Regions from separate parts of the Dictyobacter sp. Z7_2 genome, predicted to be linked through region 2. Evidence: riboswitches for the same ligand, from Rfam matches in the RefSeq annotation. Region 2 holds a riboswitch; the other holds the start of a gene.
The links. Region 2 has a riboswitch for cobalamin ahead of cobN (cobaltochelatase subunit CobN). Riboswitches for the same ligand answer to the same signal wherever they lie in the genome.

Region 1: it holds a riboswitch for cobalamin, as region 2 does, so the genes downstream of both, AC27N8_RS32175 (CbtB domain-containing protein) here and cobN (cobaltochelatase subunit CobN) in region 2, are expected to answer to the same signal.

The regions. Positions count from the first base shown of each region.
Region 1 is NZ_BAAJPE010000002.1:4,485,833-4,491,277, reverse strand. Features, by position in the region: gene AC27N8_RS32190 (heavy metal translocating P-type ATPase) at 1-2,226, shown strand, start outside; gene AC27N8_RS32185 (hypothetical protein) at 2,254-2,403, opposite strand; gene AC27N8_RS32180 (CbtA family protein) at 2,568-3,317, opposite strand; gene AC27N8_RS32175 (CbtB domain-containing protein) at 3,333-3,554, opposite strand; cobalamin riboswitch at 3,759-3,976, opposite strand; gene AC27N8_RS32170 (D-2-hydroxyacid dehydrogenase family protein) at 4,059-5,021, opposite strand; gene AC27N8_RS32165 (sigma-70 family RNA polymerase sigma factor) at 5,220-5,445, shown strand, end outside.
Region 2 is NZ_BAAJPE010000001.1:1,328,757-1,334,201, forward strand. Features, by position in the region: gene AC27N8_RS05095 (tetratricopeptide repeat protein) at 1-1,873, shown strand, start outside; gene AC27N8_RS05100 (SRPBCC family protein) at 2,160-2,633, shown strand; adenosylcobalamin (AdoCbl) riboswitch at 2,745-2,893, shown strand; gene cobN (cobaltochelatase subunit CobN) at 2,979-5,445, shown strand, end outside.

The DNA.
Region 1 (5,445 bases), on a different contig from region 2:
AAAGCGACCGTGACCTATGATCCCGAACAGGCCGGCCCGGAGCAGATGATGCAAAAGGTGGATGCGATTGGCTATAAAGCTATTCCGTTATCTCAAGTGACGCCCACGGCTGCAATGGCCGTCGAGACCACTACGGATAACGACGAGAGTTTCGCTGCACCCATCGCTAGCGTGCCACAAACAGCGACCACGCAGGAGGATGAGCGTCAACAGCGTAAGCAGAGCGAATTAAAGCGCAAGCAGACACTCTTGCTGCTGGGAATCGTGCTCTCATTGCCAATCCTGATCCTGAGCATGTTCTTCATGGATCGCTTTCCGGGTGAGAATATCCTTTTATTGGTCCTGACCACGCCCGTCTGGGCCATCGTCGGGGGAGAGTTCCATCGCAGCGCCTGGAAGACCTTGAAGCATGGGGCGGCGACGATGGATACGCTGGTCTCCGCCGGCTCAACGGCTGCTTATCTGATGAGCGCAGTTGCGACCTTTTTCCCGCAGGTCGTGGGAGGCGTCACCTTCTATGATACCGCAGCATTGATTATCACCTTAATTTATCTGGGCAAGTATCTGGAACTACGAGCCAAAAGTCAGACCAATGACGCGATCAAGAAGCTGATCGATTTGCAGCCTCGCCTGGCACATGTTATCCGTCGGGGACAGGAGAGCGATCTACCCATTGAGCAGGTACGCTCCGGCGACGAGCTGGTTGTGCGTCCTGGCGAGAAGATTCCAGTGGATGGTCAGGTGCTTTCCGGTCATTCTTCAATCGATGAGTCGATGATCACTGGCGAGAGCATCCCGGTCGAGAAGAGCGAGGGCGAGTTGCTGATCGGAGCCACCATTAATCAGCATGGACTGCTGCATATGCGTGCCACCAGAGTCGGCGCGGATACGGTACTCTCCAACATCATCCGCATGGTCGAACAGGCTCAAGGATCAAAAGCTCCCATCCAGCGCCTCGCGGACAAGATCGCAGGCATCTTTGTTCCTGCCGTTTTAGTCATCGCCGCCCTCACCTTTATTGCCTGGGCACTGATTGGCAACCTCGTCACAGGCGTGCAGACGGCCCATATGTCTGACATGTCTCAGATGGCCAGCAGCAATCCCTGGATTACTGCCCTGGTCGCCGCAATAGCCGTCCTCATCGTCGCCTGTCCGTGCGCACTTGGACTGGCAACTCCAACAGCCATCATGGTTGGCACCGGCAAAGGAGCAGAAAAAGGTATCCTGATCAAAGGAGGAGAAAGTCTGGAACGCATCCAGGCCGTACGCGCCGTCCTGCTCGACAAGACAGGGACCATCACAGCCGGCAAGCCCGCGCTGACAGATATCGCTGTGCTGCCAGAGCGTCAGATCGACGATGTACTCCCCTTGATCGCCGAGGCAGAGCTGGGCTCTGAGCATCCGCTGGCCAGCGCGATCGTTGAGGGAGCAAAGGCTCGCGGCCTGGCATTGAATGCCACACCCCAACACTTTACAGCATTGGTAGGACGCGGCGTCGAAGCAACCATCCAGGGACATCAAGTCCTGGTCGGGACACGTCTGCTGCTCAGCGAAAGAGCCATCTCGTTCACGTCCCTCGAAGAGTCCATGCAAGCGTTCGAGCGCGAAGGGAAGACAACCATGCTGGCCGCCATCGATGGCATCGCCGTGGCCGTTGTCGCGGTCGCAGATACCATTAAGGTAGGCTCGGCCGAAGCGATCAAGCACCTCCAGGAGCAGGGCATACAGGTCTGGATGATTACTGGCGATAATCGACATACCGCCGCAGCCATCGCGCAACAGGTCAATATCGCCCCCGAGCACATCCTATCCGAAGTGCGTCCAGAGGATAAAAGCCAACAGATCAAGCGCTTGCAGGAGCAGGGGATTGTGGTCGCGTTCGCCGGAGATGGTATCAACGATGCCGTTGCTCTGGTACAGGCCGATGCGGGGATCGCGATGGGCACCGGTACCGATATCGCTATCGAGGCAGCCGACATCACGTTAGTCAAAGGCAACCTGAAGAGCATCGCCACCGCCTTAGCGCTCTCTAGAGCGACGATGCGGATCATCAAGCAAAACCTCTTCTGGGCCTTCGCCTATAACGTCATCTTGATACCGGTCGCCATCCTCTCGCCGCTCATCCCGTTCCTGAAGGCACAGGCACCGATCTTCGCTGCCGCCGCCATGGCACTCTCATCAGTGACTGTCATCACCAACTCGCTGCGCCTGCGCCGTTTTAAGTAGCACACCCGACGAGCAGCGTCGGCTTAGCTACGACGGATAAACCCCTTGAACCAGGCGTCCAGGCCAGCCGACGTAGCGGCGCGGCTCCGCCGTGCTGTCACTGGACGCACGAAAACGTCCCACCGTGGGGAGGTTATCTCGATGGAACCCCATGTGGAGCGTAGTCGTACGAGTCACAGACGGCACGGCTCCGCCGTGCCGCTACGTCGGTGAGCGTCTCACCCCATTGGGATGCCTGTCTCCAATGCTCCATTGGTACGATGATCCTTGACAGTGTAGTAGCGCCGTGGTCTCTTCAGTGGAGCCATATGCTTGTGTCCGGCCGGCCGCTACTTAAAGGTTTATTGTGCCAGATGCTGTACTCTACGCCGCCAGAAAAGCAACAAAAGTCCGCCCAGCAAAAACCAGAAGAGAGCGACTCCCAACGCCGAGAGCACGCGAAACGTCATAACGAGTCCCATGGAGATCGAGACAGTAATCGGGTAGACCGGCATAGCCAGCATAAAGATGACTGCATAGATCCCATAGGCCAGAAGAACGATCAGCAAGCGGGTGCGTCTGGAGATATCTCCTCGCTCTTCACGCCTCTGTAGAGAGCGATACAACAAGAATGCCAGGGCAGTCCCGATGATAGATAAAGCAATCCCTGCAAGATACAGGGTTTGCCGGACATCGATGGTGGTTGCATCCCCCACTCCTGGCGGGTTCGCTGGATACTTGAGTTGAGGAAACAAACAAAATGTCCAATAACAAATAAAGAGCAAGGTGAAGAACCATTTCCAGGATACTTTTTTGGCTCCGCTCAGACGTTCCTGTCCAAACGCAAACCAGCAGATGATCCCAAAGAACGATCCCCAGCCGATACCATACAGGATATAGCCCAGAAATAGTCCTGCGCGTTGCTCCGGGCGCGTGAATACTTCTGGATCAAGTTGACCAAGCGCGATCTTATGCGCCGTTTCCAGGTTGATGGCTTGCTGCAATACCGGCTCGGTCGCAAAATAATGGAAGCAAGCAGCAAGTAATCCAGCGATGACGCCAGACAACAAGGTCAGGGCAACAATGGCCGTGGGTGAAGGTCTCTGATGCATAGGATACTGGCTCCTCTAGTGACAGGGAAACGCTGCAACATGCCGACTATCATGAATAAGCTCATGAATCATGTTTACCTGATAGGCCGCGTTGCCCTGAAAAAACGAGAGCAGAAATCCCTGATCGAAACCGACCAGATATAAAGCCAGCAGGCCTAATCCTAGCGTGCCGCCGAGAATCGCCCAGTCTCTGATTGGATGGGCAAGTTCGAGGGATGGTTCGTAAGTTTTAGACATAGTACTCCTCTTTCTGTGAAAAATAGCTCATGAAGGATATTAATAAGCACACGCATTACGGCAATAGGACACAAGATGAAGAAAGAGGAGTGGGAGGGTTTGCTCAGAGAGTATGCGCGTGTGGACAGCAAAAGGGCATGCCGAAGAGAGAGCGATAGCATACTCCTCTCGGGTGCATCTCGTTCCTTTAACGCGAAGGATCGTGAGCTATTTCCTCACCAGGCAGGTCTCCTGACTTCTGGCCGCCGTACTCCCCTTCTCGCCTTCCCATTCTCACTGAGAACAGTGGCTCTAATCTCCTCCTGATGGTGGAGGCGAAGAGTTTCCTTGCCAGTTACAGTAGCGCGACTGCGCCGGATTCACACCGGCTTCCCTATTCTGCTTTTCTTTTCAAAAAAGCCACCTAGTGCAAGTAAATGAATGCATTCACTATTAAGGATACTGAGAACCTATGCTCGTGTCAAGGTAGTATCAATTCACTTGCACACTATCTGCTTTTTTTGGCTAACGCTCAAGTGCCTGGGGATTAATGATCTGCTCCGGTTTGCCGGCTTTAAAGGCTAATACGAGATCGAAAGCTGCGCCGAAATAAAGTTCATAGTTGTCTTGCTCGACATAGCCCAGATGTGGCGTACAGAGCACATTGTCCATGTGGAGCAAGGGATGGTCAACAACGGGCTCCGTTTCATAGACATCGACGGCCGCGAAGCCCGGACGACCGGCTCGGAGCGCGGCTTCGAGCGCTCCAGGGACAATCAAGCCAGCGCGGCTCGTGTTCACCAACAATGAAGTCGGCTTCATCTGAGCCAAATCTGCTTCTGTGATCAAGTTCCGCGTCTCTTCGCTCATTTTTATATGCAGACAGAGCACGTCAGACTCCTGAAAAAGCTCTTGCTTGCTACGAGCTGCGGTAAAGCCATCGGCACGAGCGCGATCAAGCGAACCCTCGCGTCCCCAGACCAGGACATTCATCGCAAAAGCGCGTCCATAGCCAGCTACCAGCGTCCCAATGCGCCCGTAGCCAAAGATACCTAACGTGCGCCCGCGCAAAGCGACTCCCAGCGAGCCCTGCCAGCGACCCGCCTTCATCCGTTCGACCTCCTGCGGAATGTGGCGCAGCGCCGCCAGGACTAAGCCCCAGGTCAGTTCTGCGGTCGAGCCGGAGGCTCCTGCTCCCACCGTGATCGCGACTCCATGACGCGTACAGGCGGCGACGTCGATATGAGCAACGCCCATTCCTGTCTGGCTGATCACCTTCAGATCAGGCAGGCGAGCCAGCAACTCCTCAGTAATCCTGGTACGCTCGCGGATCAGAACCAGCGCATCCGCATCCCGAAAGCGCTCTACCAGCGTATCGGTATCCTGCACAGTATCGTTATAAATCACCACTTGCTCATCTGCGAGCTTTGAAAAGCTATCCAGGTGGCGCACCGCATCTTGATAATCGTCAGGTATCACAATTTTCATAGCAACCTCTTAATTTATGGCAAACAGCGACATCACTGCCAATTATACTACGCCACAAACGTGTCATTCTGGCAAGCGTGAAGGGGAGGCGATGCGGTCATTGATGTTTATAGAAAGAAAAATCCCAGGAGAGCTTGTAACGCCAGACCGTTTCTATGTAATGATGAATACAGAGTAGGGAGGAAATACGAAACAGCCATGGAAGCATCCTTCTCAGAAGAGGATAAACAGCGACGTGCACTCATGGAAAGCATCTTTCGTGAGCACTATCCCAGGATTCATACTTTTCTCTTCAATAAGGTGGGACAGTATGAGGTCGCAGACGATTTGGCCAGTATCGTCTTTCTGAAAGCATTTCGCTGGTTGCTCGAAGATCGGGGTAGGCAACAGGTTCGGAGCTGGCTCTACGCCACCGCTCGTAGTA
Region 2 (5,445 bases):
AGAAGATCTTTTTCTGATCCAATCGCTCCTGACGCATGCGCGGCACGGCGCTATCTTGATGACTACACGCCTACATGCCGTCAACAACGTCGCACATACGCTTCAGCTACCGCCGCTCACCCACGAAGAAGGTATCCTTTTTCTGCTCCACCGGGCCAAACTATGGGATACCACCGCTCAGGGAGACATCCTCGCTCCTGAACTCCAGGTCCTGGCGGGGACGCTGGTTACGATGATGGGAGGATTACCACTGGCACTCGATCAAGCTGGAGCCTATATCGAGATCACACGCTGCCGCATCTCCGATTATATTTCGATGTACCAGAACCACCAGTTACAACTGCTCAATGATCGCTCGGAAATGATGAATCATCCACACTCGGTCGCCACCACGATCCTGTTCTCATTCCAGAAATTAATGGAGGCCAATCCAGAGGCTGCGGATATCCTGCGCATCTGCGCTTTTCTGGCTTCCGAGGCGATTCCAGAGGATCTCTTTACCCATGGAGCCTCCTTTCTGGGCTCCGTCCTCGAAAAAACTACCACCGATATCTATCGCTTCAATCGAGCGCTTGGCGAAGCCTTACAGTCGTCCCTGCTACATCGACAACCACAACAAGCGACCCTCTCAATCCATCGCCTTGTCCAGGTAATCCTCAAAGCCACAATGGACGAGCCCACGCGAGCGCTCTGGGCCGCACGAGCAGCCTGGGCGGTGGCTGCTAGCGTCTCTGCGTTGCAATATACCTTCAGGATCGATATCGATGATCGATACCTGCCGCACGCGCATGCGATACTCTACGTCGATCAGCCGCCCAGGACGCTGGAGGAGCAGGCTCCTCTCATACCCATCTGGCACTACCTTGGAGTCCAGGCCGAGCAATACAATCAATTTCCTGAAGCCAGACACGCCTTTGAACAGGGACTTGCAATGGCTTCGCGTGCACAGCATCCGCTCGAAGCTTCTTTCCTGGTGCGCCTGGGGCATGTCGTGAGCGATCTCAACGATAATGTACAGGGACTGGCTTATCTGGAACAAGGAACAACCATCGCCAGACATTCACACAACGAAAACATCCTGAGTATTGCCCTGCTGCATCAAGGTCAGATTCACGATGACCTTGGTCACTATCAACAGGCAGAAAACTTTTATAAGGAGGGCGTTGCGATCACACAACGCACCCAGGATTGGGGTATGGCAAGCGCTTTTTTACAGGATTTAGGGCTACAGATGCTACGTCGTGGTTATTATGAGCAAGCAGACTCATATTATCAACAGGGTCTGGCATACGCCAAACAAAGCCAGCAACAGTTTCGTCAAAGTGCTCTCCTCATGAATATCGGCATGCTCGCCATCCATCAACATCAATATGAGCAGGCCCTGACATTATCATTGGAAAGTCTCGCTATTGCTCAGCGTATACACGACCGCGCGCGCATCTGCTCCGTCACCCAAAATCTAGGCATCATCTATCGCTTACTTGAGCAACCACAACAAGCACAAGCCTACCTGGACAAAAGCCTGAGCCTGGCTCATGAGATACAAAATACCTGGCTCATCACCGAAGGACAAGGTGAGTATGGCCGCTTTTTTCTATCACAAACACGGATTGAAGAGGCAAAAAAACAATTTGAGCTCATGCTTGCAGGCGCAAGGCAGTTAAAAGCCCCCGAGCTGATAGCACATGCACTCTTTGGTCTGGCACAGGTAGCTGCCAGGCAAAACAATTGGGACGACGCCAGAGAGATAGCCAACGAGAGCCACATGCTTTTTTTGCGTCTCGACAATGTCGAACATCAGAATGTCACCGACTGGTTCGCACGAACATTTCCCGAATCCCAAACGACCACAAGAATCGACTCGTTTTCGTAACTCGTACGAGCCAGCAGGATCTCGGCGCACCACGCTGGCCTGCCTGATCATACGTGGAGTGGGACATCGTACGCAAGCGTCCGACGCTACGAGGTCTTTGCTTCGCTCGACCTCTTAAGGCCATTTTTTCCACTATTATATGCGAAGAAGACCTGCGTTCTCTTGTCATAAAGATTTTTCGGTGCTATACTCTTAATAGATATATGACTTGAAGTTATATAATATGAGAACACTTCTCCTCGGATGTAGTGAGAACCTTTTTCGCGAGGCAGAGCAAAGAGGAAAAATGATGGGACAGATCACAGTTAAAACGGAAGCAGTACTTCACGCACAACCAGAAGATGTTTACGCGACGATCGCGGACTATCATCAAGGACATCCCAACATTATCCCGCCAGGAAATATCTATGATTTGCAGGTTGAGCAGGGCGGTTATGGTGCGGGGACGATTATCCGTTTCAAATCGCGCCTTTTTGGCGTAGAACAATCCTTTCATCATCTCGTAAGTGAGCCAGAGCCAGGCAGGGTGTTGCGGGAAGATGAGATTGACGCCGCGCAGAAAGAGAGCAATCTTTTTACTGTGACTCCTCTGGAAGATGGACAGAAGTCGCGCGTCGAGATTGCTGTGATGATGGATGCCAGCCCCGGCCTCAAAGGCTTTGTCGAACGTATTCTCGTTCCAATGGGCATGCCAGGTGTGCTGCGCAAGGAACTCAAGCTCCTGGAAGCTGTTGCGCGGCAGAGAGCCAGCAGACAATAGTAGGTCACTTTTTGATACGTTCGTACAAAACCATCCGACTTTGCCACAAGGATACATTATCAAGGCAAAACCGGACTTGACTTTTTGCGCGTAATTCCATAGGATTAAACATAATATATACTGTCAGGGATACATGAGGGAAGCCCGGTGGAAATCCGGCACTGTCGCGCAACTGTAAATATGCTCCAGAGAGTGTAAAGTCAGGTCGCTCATGATCCTTGTTGGGCCAGGAACCTTCGCGTAAAAGGATACCAGACCAGCCTACACCCATCGATACAGATCGTACACCTGGTATAAACGCGGATTGAAGACTTGTCGATCTTTCTTTATCTCAGGAGGTACGTCTTGCCGCGCAATATTGTGCATCGCCCCGATGGCAAACTTGTTAACGTTGTACGTAAGCAGGGTCATCTCTTCGTCTGCGTCACCGGCTGCTGCTGCGGAGATACCAGTCGGAAATACGCTCCGGTGCCCCGGGATCTCTATCATAACGAGTGGGAGAGGCGCAAGCTTCGTAACAAAGTCCACATGACCAATAGCGGCTGCCTCGGTCCCTGTCCGCTCGCTAACGTCGCACTGTTGATCTTCGACGCACATCACATCTGGTTTCACTCGATCAATAGCGAGGCGCAAGTAGTAGCAATCTACGATTATATCGACCAGATGCTGGAACTCAATTCATATCTCCCCCCTCCACCAGAGCTGGTCGCCTACACATTCACGGCCTTTACCTGGGATGGTCATCAACAAAGCTCGGAACAGACACAGCAGCGCCTACCAACCGCAGCTACCGCATCCACACAGGACGCTCGACCAGCGATCCTCTTTCTCTCGCACGCCGATACTGATCTGCTCACCCTGCGCACAGTCACAGCTCAACTCCCCGAGGAGTATCCAGAGATACGGATCGCCAATCCGGCAGCGCTACAAACGCAGGAGGACGTTGATACCTTCCTGCATTTTATGCTGCCACAGGTGGAGATCGTGATCGTGCGCCTGCTGGGAGGTCGCTCCAGCTTCGCCTATGGCATGGAGCGCTTGATGGATTGGGCGCAAAAAGAGGAGAAATGGCTTGTCTGCCTGCCTGGCACCGAGACACTTGATCCCGAGCTGATGGCGACTTCGACGGTTGGCGTACCTGTCGCTCACGAAGTGCTGGCCTATCTCCAATCTGGCGGAGCCGTCAACTATGAGAACTGCCTGAACTTTCTCTGCGACCATCTACTCACTACCGGCTTTGGCTTTCACCCACCGTTGCCGCAGCCCGGCCATGGCGTCTATTATCCGGGCTGGCAGGATGTGACGCCGGAGAAGCTCCACGCCAGGCGTCAGCCACAACGTCCCACGATTGGTATCCTCTTTTATCGGGCGCACTATCTCTCTGGCAACACCGAGTTCGTCGACACGATGGTCCAGGAGATCGAGGCCGCTGGCGCGAATGCCCTCCCGGTCTTTACCAACTCGCTCAAAGAGACGGCTCATGCCGATACGTCATTTCCGCTGGCCCTGACCTATTTTGTCGATCAGGATCATACAACGCAGGTAGATGCCGTTATCACGACGATGAGTTTCTCTCTGGGGCAGACCACCGGAGACGATCATACCAATTGGGACGCATCAAGCTTCTCCACGCTCAACGTGCCAGTGCTCCAGGCCATCGCCGCCAGCAATAGCCGTGGACAGTGGGAGATCTCGTCGCGTGGCATGACTCCTCTGGATACCGCGATGAATGTGGCCTTGCCCGAATTTGATGGTCGCATTATAACGGTTCCGGTCTCCTTTAAAGAGGCCATTGAAGAGGAGCTTCCTATCGCCAAACAGCGTGGACAAAAAGCGGCACTCCCTCTATCACGGGTGACGCGCTATCGCGCCGATACCGAACGCGTCCAGCGCGTGATCGGACAGGCTCTGCGCCTGGCAAATCTGCGCCGAAAATCCAATGCGGAGAAACGGATCGCCATCGTCCTCACCAACTCACCAGCCAAAGCGGCCCGCATTGGGAACGCGGTCGGCCTGGACGCACCCGCCTCCCTGATCCACCTGCTGCACGCGCTCCGCCTGGATGGTTACTTGGTTGAGGATATTCCAGAGCACGGCGATGACCTGATCCACGCCCTGATTGATCGCTGCTCCTACGATACTGAGCTCCTGACAGAAGAACAATTGGCGCAGGCGGAGGGGAGCATCTCGGCTGAGGCTTACGGACAAGCTTTCGGGTCGATTCCACAGAAAGATCAAGCTGAGATCCAGGAGCGTTGGGGGAAGGCACCCGGCGAGGCGTATGTCCACAACGATGCGATCGCCTTCGCTGGCCTGACCTTCGGCAACGTCTTCGTCGCGCTCCAGCCGCCGCGTGGCTATGGCATGGACCCGAATGCCATCTATCACACTCCAGATCTCCCGCCAACGCATCATTACTACGCCTTCTATCACTGGCTACGCGCCGAGAGTGGATGGCATACCGATGCGATCGTACATCTGGGCAAGCATGGCACAATCGAGTGGCTTCCCGGCAAAAGCGTTGGACTCTCCCAGAGCTGCTATCCAGATCTGCTCCTCGACAACATCCCGGTAATCTATCCCTTCATCATCAACAATCCAGGAGAAGGAGCACAGGCCAAACGTCGCGCACACGCCGTGATTATTGATCATCTGATCCCGCCGATGACCAGCGCCGGCGCCTACGGCGCACTGGCGGAGCTGGCAATGATGGTCGATGAATATTATCAGCTTGAGGGACTTGATCCCAGCAAGCTGCCTGCGCTCCAACGGCAGATATGGGAGAAGATTCTTTCGGCTCATCTGGATGAGG